Regions from separate parts of the Sphingobacterium sp. GQ94 genome, predicted to be linked through region 1. Evidence: riboswitches for the same ligand, from Rfam matches in the RefSeq annotation. Region 1 holds a riboswitch; each other region holds the start of a gene.
What was found. Region 1 has a riboswitch for S-adenosylmethionine ahead of AC6CHH_RS12355 (methylenetetrahydrofolate reductase). Riboswitches for the same ligand answer to the same signal wherever they lie in the genome.

Region 1 (2,272 bases):
AACTTGGGTTCAGGGTAAAGAATCTGAAATCGAAGGTAAAAAATCTGGCTTAGCAAAATCTAACGATGAGCTAAAAAAAGCTGCACTAGCAGCTGAGGCTAAGAAAAAAGAAGACAGAGGAGCAGCTATTGCAGCGAAAAATGCTCCAGTTGCAGAAGAAGAGGTAGCTGAGGAAGCACCTGCAGATCAGGCAACTGAAAACACTGAAGAAACTGAAGGATAATCTTCTTTCATAAAGTATTCAAAATGGCCGGTTCAGTTAAATGAATCGGCTTTTTTATTTCTTTGCATGTCGGTAGGAGCTGTGTGGATTGAATTGATTATTTTTGTTAATTAAGTAATAAAGATGACTACAGAACAAAGTTTTTACATAGGATACATCAGTAAAACACGAGGACTTAAGGGAGAACTTCAGCTCTTTTTTGAATTTGAAGATTACGCTGCTTTAGATTTTGATGTTGTATTCCTTGAAGTGAATAAGAAGTTGGTTCCTTATTTTGTTGAACAGCTAAAGCTGCACAATAACAGTACAGCATATGTAAACTTTGAGGATGTTGACCATATCGATAAAGCTCAGAGTTTGGTTCGAAAGAAAGTATATCTGCCCAATGATAAAATGCCTGAGCGGGACCCGGATGATTTTCGCTACACGGATTTGGTTGGGTATACGGCCCTAGATGAAAAAAAAGGAGAACTTGGGGAAATCATAGCTGTTCAAGAAATGCCTCAGCAGTTCATCGCTACAGTTATGATCAATGACCAACAGGTTCTTTTTCCGTTAAATGAGGATTTAATCCTCGGGATTGATCCTGAGGAAAAAATCATTGTATTAACATTGCCTGAGGGATTAATTGATGTGTATTTAACTATCGATTAGTATTTTTTGCAAGCTGTTTTTGGCCTTTAGAACACTGTTTTTGAGGCAATCTTTACCTTTTTTATTAATTCATTTTGAGTTTAAGCTTAGTTTAACGATATTAGCCCTCGCTTATAGAGAAAGGCAGAGGGAATAGACCCGCTGAAGCCTTAGCAACCTGACCCAGTTCAAGGTGCTACATTCTACCCCGTATGGGAAAGATAAGCTTAAAAACCGGTATCCACTGTGTTTTCTCTAAGGCCTAATCTTGTTTTATGAAAATTGTAGATCACATTAAAAACGCAAAGGGAAAAACCTTGTATTCTTTTGAATTATTACCACCGGCTAAAGGGCAAGGAATTCAAAGTATTTTCCAATCCATGGATGAGTTAATGGAATTTAATCCACCATTTATTGATGTGACCTATCATCGGGAGGATTACCTCTATAAACAACATGCCAGCGGTTTATTGGAACGAGTATCCTATCGCAAACGTCCGGGAACGGTAGCTATTTGCGCAGCGATTATGAGTAAATATAAGGTGGATGCGGTTCCTCATTTAATTTGTGGAGGTTTTACGAAGGAAGAGACTGAAAATGCGTTGATTGACTTAAACTTTTTAGGAATTGATAATGTATTGGTTCTTCGAGGAGACGCTCGAAAAGGCGATGCGGATTTTATCCCCACTCAGGGTGGCCATGCTTACGCAACCGAACTTCTGGAGCAGGTTGTTGATATGAATAAAGGACAGTATTTGCACGAAGATATCACCATATCTGAAAAAACGAATTTTTGTATTGGTGTCGCTGGCTATCCCGAGAAACATTTTGAAGCTCCAAACTTCAATACTGACTTTAAGTGGCTTAAGAAAAAAGTAGAAATGGGCGCGGAGTTTATCGTTACTCAGATGTTTTTTAATGTGGAAAAATATAAAGAGTTTGTGAATAAATGCCGTGAGAACGATATTCATGTACCTATTATTCCTGGTTTGAAACCGCTTACCTCTAAAAATCAACTTATTACTCTGCCCCGCATATTTCATCTGGACATTCCGGAAGATTTAAGTGATGCCGTCGCTGGCTGTAAGACGAATGCGGATGTACGTCAGGTAGGGGAAGAATGGCTTGTGAATCAATGCAAGGAATTGATCGAATTTGGCGCTCCTGTTTTACATTTTTACACCATGAGTAATCCTGGACCGACCAAGAAAATTGTACAAAAATTGGTTTAATTAAGCGTTCTGCTAGACCAACTAACGAAAAGGCAAGATACATATCTTGCCTTTTTTTAATTAAATTTATTTCTTAATACGCTTACAATAACTTTTTTTTTCCTATTGGTTTATTTTGTAAAAAAATGACCTGTCAAGCGTTATTAACAGCCAAAATCGGTTAACTAAAATGGAACTTGTTTCC
Region 2 (2,272 bases), on a different contig from region 1:
ATTAAAATTAGTTATTCTTCATGTATGTTTTTTGTCCTACTTTTCATTTCCTGTGGTCAAAAAAAAATAAAACAAGAAAACTTTGTTAAAGAGAACATTGTATTGACTTCAACATTGGCTAAACAAATTTTTGCACTTCCAACGCACTGTTTGGAAATAGAATACCCAAATAAATTAGGCCAGGTTTTAGGGAGTAGTGATGACTTAAAGAGACCAAAAGATCTTAGACCATTGTTTTATGGCTGTTTTGATTGGCATTCTTCTGTTCACGGTTACTGGTCAATCATAAAACTCATGAAACAATTTCCTGAGCTTGACATAGACGGAAAAGTTAGAGCGATATTAAATGAGCATATCACAAGCGAAAATGTTGCTATTGAACAGGCTTTTTTTGAAGATAAGAACAACTTAGGCTTTGAGAGAACCTATGGCTGGGCTTGGTTATTTAAATTGCAACAAGAGCTTCATGTATGGGAAGACCAAGATGCAAAACGATGGGAGGCAACATTGCAGCCATTGGTTAATCTACTCGTAGAACGTTATAAAGAATACCTTCCTAAACTGGTTTACCCCATTAGGTCTGGTCAGCATGATAATACTGCATTTAGTCTGACACTCTCATTGGATTATGCAAACCAGGTAGCTGACCAATCATTCATTGACGCTATTCACGAAAATTCCCTGCGGTTTTTTGAAGCGGATAGTAATTGCAATTTGGCTTATGAACCAAGCGGATATGATTTTTTATCCCCTTGCTTAGAGGAGGCCTTATTGATGAGTAGGATTATGAACAAGTCTGATTATATGGTTTGGTTAAAAGGATTTATGCCGAATCTTTTTGATGAAAATTTTACATTGGATCCGGCGATAGTGAAAGATAGGGCAGATGGTAAATTGGTTCACCTAGATGGTTTAAATTATAGTCGATCTGCTTGTCTTTGGGGTATATCCTCAATTGACCCTGCTTTAGACCATTTAAAAAACATTGCTAATGCACATTTTAAATATTCTATAGGGAACCTGAATCAACAAGATGATTACATGGGAACTCACTGGTTAGGCACCTTCTCGCTATATGCTTTGTCTGTTAATGAGGCAAATTATCGTTAAGTATTAACATAAAGGAATGAGCTTATTTTCCTCAAGCTTTACAGGAACCTGATGAATCTGGGTGAATCCATCTTCGGTTGATAAAATTGCCGAAAGATCTACACCGCGTTTAGAGAGTGTACTAATCAATGCTGTCCGAAATATTGATTTATTTGAACCCCAATTTGAATTAACGAGTTCATTGTTTAAGATAACGAGCTCATTATTGGAATACTTAAGGAATTTCTCAAGTAAATGTTGTTGTAGATGATTTTTGTTTGACATACAATGAATGTTTAAGTGTTTAATCATTATTGCACTCAGATTGGGGTGATTTAACCGTATAAAAACGTTTTATTTTGGTATGAGACCCGTATTGATTTACCACCGCGGTGACGTCACTCGGTTGGTATTGCTCTTAAGCAATTCTGAATACTCTACAAAACTAGTAGATTAAAATTAAAAATCCAAATTTTACAATTCTTTTCGCAACCTCGCTACCGGAATATTCATAGCTTCCCTATATTTTGCTACGGTTCTTCTTGCGATGGAGTAGCCCTTTTCTTTTAGAATATCAGTCAGTTTTTCATCTGCTAGGGGTTTCCTTTTATCTTCATTGTTAATGCATTCTTCTAATATTTTCTTTACCTCTTTATTAGATACCTCTTCTCCTGATTCGGTTTGAATTGCTTCAGAGAAAAAAGACTTTAGCAAAAAAGTCCCAAATTCTGTTTGTACATATTTTGAATTAGCAACCCTAGATACGGTGGAAATGTCCATCTCGATTTTGTCTGCAATATCTTTAAGTATCATAGGTCTTAACATTCTGTCATCTCCGGTAAGGAAATAATCGTATTGATACTCCATTATTGCATTCATGGTTTTTAAAAGTGTTTGCTGGCGTTGTTTGATTGCGTCAATAAACCATTTTGCTGAATCAAGTTTTTGTTTGACAAATTGAACGGCCTCACGCATTTTTTTGTCGTTTTTTTCCGTTTTTTCATAATGCTCGAACATTTCTTGATAAGATCTAGAAACTCTTAATTCGGGTGCATTCCGCCCATTTAAAGTTAGATGAAGAACGCTGTCATTATTGCTGATATGGAAATCAGGAATGATATGTAATTGTTTTCCTGCAGTTGCTCCTGAATCCCCTGGTTTTGGGTTTAACTTTAAAATTTCA
Region 3 (2,272 bases), on a different contig from region 1:
AAAATCATGGAAACATCAAAACTTTCATCCTCAAATCGATCAGTATTCAAAAAAGTTATCAGTTGGCTATTGTTGATTGTATTCTTGGCCTTTGCAGGATTTGTGTATTTCAATTACTATTTTGTTTTTGGTGAGGGTGTAAAATCAGGAGTCTTAAATTATGCTGTTAAAAAAGGTAATTTATTTAAAACCTTTGAAGGTAAATTGATTCAAGAAGGCATTAGAAGCCCAAAAAGTGGCACAGGCCTCTCTAGCAATGAATTTGAATTTTCAATCCAAAATGATTCCGTTTTTCACATATTGGAATTAAATAGTGGTAAAATATTTGACTTACATTATAAAGAATATCATGGAGTTCTTCCTTGGAGAGGAAATACCAGATATGTTGTCGATAAGATTATTCAAATGAGAGAGGAAAAAACAACTTCCTTTTAGATAAGAAAACAATTTGTACACCTTATATATTCAAAGTTTTAAAATAATTTAAAATCAAAAGTTTTTTTTGACTTTGAATATTCAAAAAAAATTGCAAATATAAAATCCTAACATTATATTTGCAACGTGCTATGAGAATAGTGCACTAATCAAAACCTCCTCATTGAGTGGTCTTGATTTATAAAGAAGTGGCGAGAGACTGGCTCTATGACCCACTGGCAACCTTCAATATGGATTGAAAAGGTGCCAAATCCTGTCCAAAGCAATATTGCTAAGGAGCATATAAATGAAATAGACTATGACATCAAATTTTGCAAGCTCTAATTTATCATGTATTGTTGGGAAACCTAACAACATTACAAATCGTATCTTAATTTTCTGCACTGAAATTTTTCAGTTAATGCATTAGTCATTATTGTACTGCTTATTTATAATAAAAAAATGAACGTAAGACGTACAGTTTTTATGACAATCAATAAAAGAAAAATGAAAGGGTAATTACATAATTTATAATTTAAAAATCTAAAAAAATGGCTGATAATAAAAATCTAAAATTCGAAACATTACAAGTTCACGCTGGCCAGGTAGTAGATCCGGCAACTGGTTCCAGAGCCTTACCTATATATCAAACCACATCATTTGTATTTGAAAATGCGGAGCACGGAGCAAATTTGTTTGCTTTAAAAGAATTCGGAAACATCTACACTCGAATAATGAATCCTACTACGGATGTTTTCGAGAAACGTATTGCAGCGTTAGAAGGTGGTGTTGCTGCTGTAGCTGTAGCTTCAGGTCAAGCTGCTCAATTTCTAGCAATAACCAATATACTAGAATCAGGAGATAACTTTATCACGAGCGCGAATCTATACGGAGGTTCGTATAATCAATTTAAAGTCTCTTTCAAACGGTTAGGAATCGAAGCACGATTTGCCGGTGATCTAGAGGTGGATAAGATTGAGGAATTAATTGATGAAAACACAAAAGCGATTTATGCCGAGACAATAGGTAATCCAAGTTACCAAATTCCAGATTTTGAACGTATTGCAGCAGTGGCCAAAAAACATGACCTTCCTTTAATTGTCGATAATACTTTTGGAGCTGGCGGATATTTGTTTAAACCATTGGAACATGGCGCTAATGTTGTCGTGGAATCTGCGACCAAATGGATAGGTGGACATGGCACTAGTATTGGTGGGGTAATTATTGATGGAGGGAATTATAACTGGGGTAATGGAAAATTTAAACAATTCTCCGAACCATCTGAGGGTTATCATGGTTTAGTATTTTCTGATGTTTTCGGAGTAAATGGCCCATTTGGGAACATTCAATTTGCTATTCGTGCCCGAGTGGAGGGTTTAAGAGATTTTGGTCCTGCCCTATCTCCATTTAATTCTTTTTTATTGGTACAAGGTTTAGAAACTTTATCACTCCGTGTTCAAAGACATGTTGATAACACTTTAGAAATCGCCCAATGGCTAGATTCACACGCACAAGTTGAACATGTAAGTTATCCAGGTTTAAAAAATCACCCTTGTCATCAAAACGCGCAGAAATATCTAAAAAATGGATATGGTGCAGTTTTGTCGTTCACAATCAAGGGAGGTGTAAACAAAGCAAATGAATTTATCGATTCTTTGGAATTAATTAGCCATTTGGCGAATGTGGGTGATTCAAAAACTTTAATCATACACCCCGCTGCTACAACTCACCAACAATTGAGTGAAGAAAACCAAAAGAAAGCCGGAGTTATCCCTGGGCAATTAAGATTATCCGTGGGCATTGAACATATTGACGATATTAAAGCTGACTTAGAACAGGCTTTCGAAAAAATAAAATA

Region 2: it holds a riboswitch for S-adenosylmethionine, as region 1 does, so the genes downstream of both, AC6CHH_RS13550 (5-oxoprolinase) here and AC6CHH_RS12355 (methylenetetrahydrofolate reductase) in region 1, are expected to answer to the same signal.
Region 3: it holds a riboswitch for S-adenosylmethionine, as region 1 does, so the genes downstream of both, AC6CHH_RS08230 (O-acetylhomoserine aminocarboxypropyltransferase/cysteine synthase family protein) here and AC6CHH_RS12355 (methylenetetrahydrofolate reductase) in region 1, are expected to answer to the same signal.

What each region holds. Positions count from the first base shown of each region.
Region 1 is NZ_JCAXEC010000013.1:64,420-66,691, forward strand. It holds gene AC6CHH_RS12345 (30S ribosomal protein S16) at 1-223, shown strand, start outside; gene rimM (ribosome maturation factor RimM) at 347-877, shown strand; SAM riboswitch class I at 986-1,084, shown strand; gene AC6CHH_RS12355 (methylenetetrahydrofolate reductase) at 1,132-2,088, shown strand.
Region 2 is NZ_JCAXEC010000016.1:22,364-24,635, reverse strand. It holds gene AC6CHH_RS13555 (DUF2891 domain-containing protein) at 1-1,110, shown strand, start outside; gene AC6CHH_RS13550 (5-oxoprolinase) at 1,114-1,374, opposite strand; SAM-I-IV-variant riboswitch at 1,435-1,530, opposite strand; gene rpoN (RNA polymerase factor sigma-54) at 1,564-2,272, opposite strand, start outside.
Region 3 is NZ_JCAXEC010000007.1:6,712-8,983, forward strand. It holds gene AC6CHH_RS08225 (hypothetical protein) at 7-435, shown strand; SAM riboswitch class I at 611-724, shown strand; gene AC6CHH_RS08230 (O-acetylhomoserine aminocarboxypropyltransferase/cysteine synthase family protein) at 966-2,272, shown strand, end outside.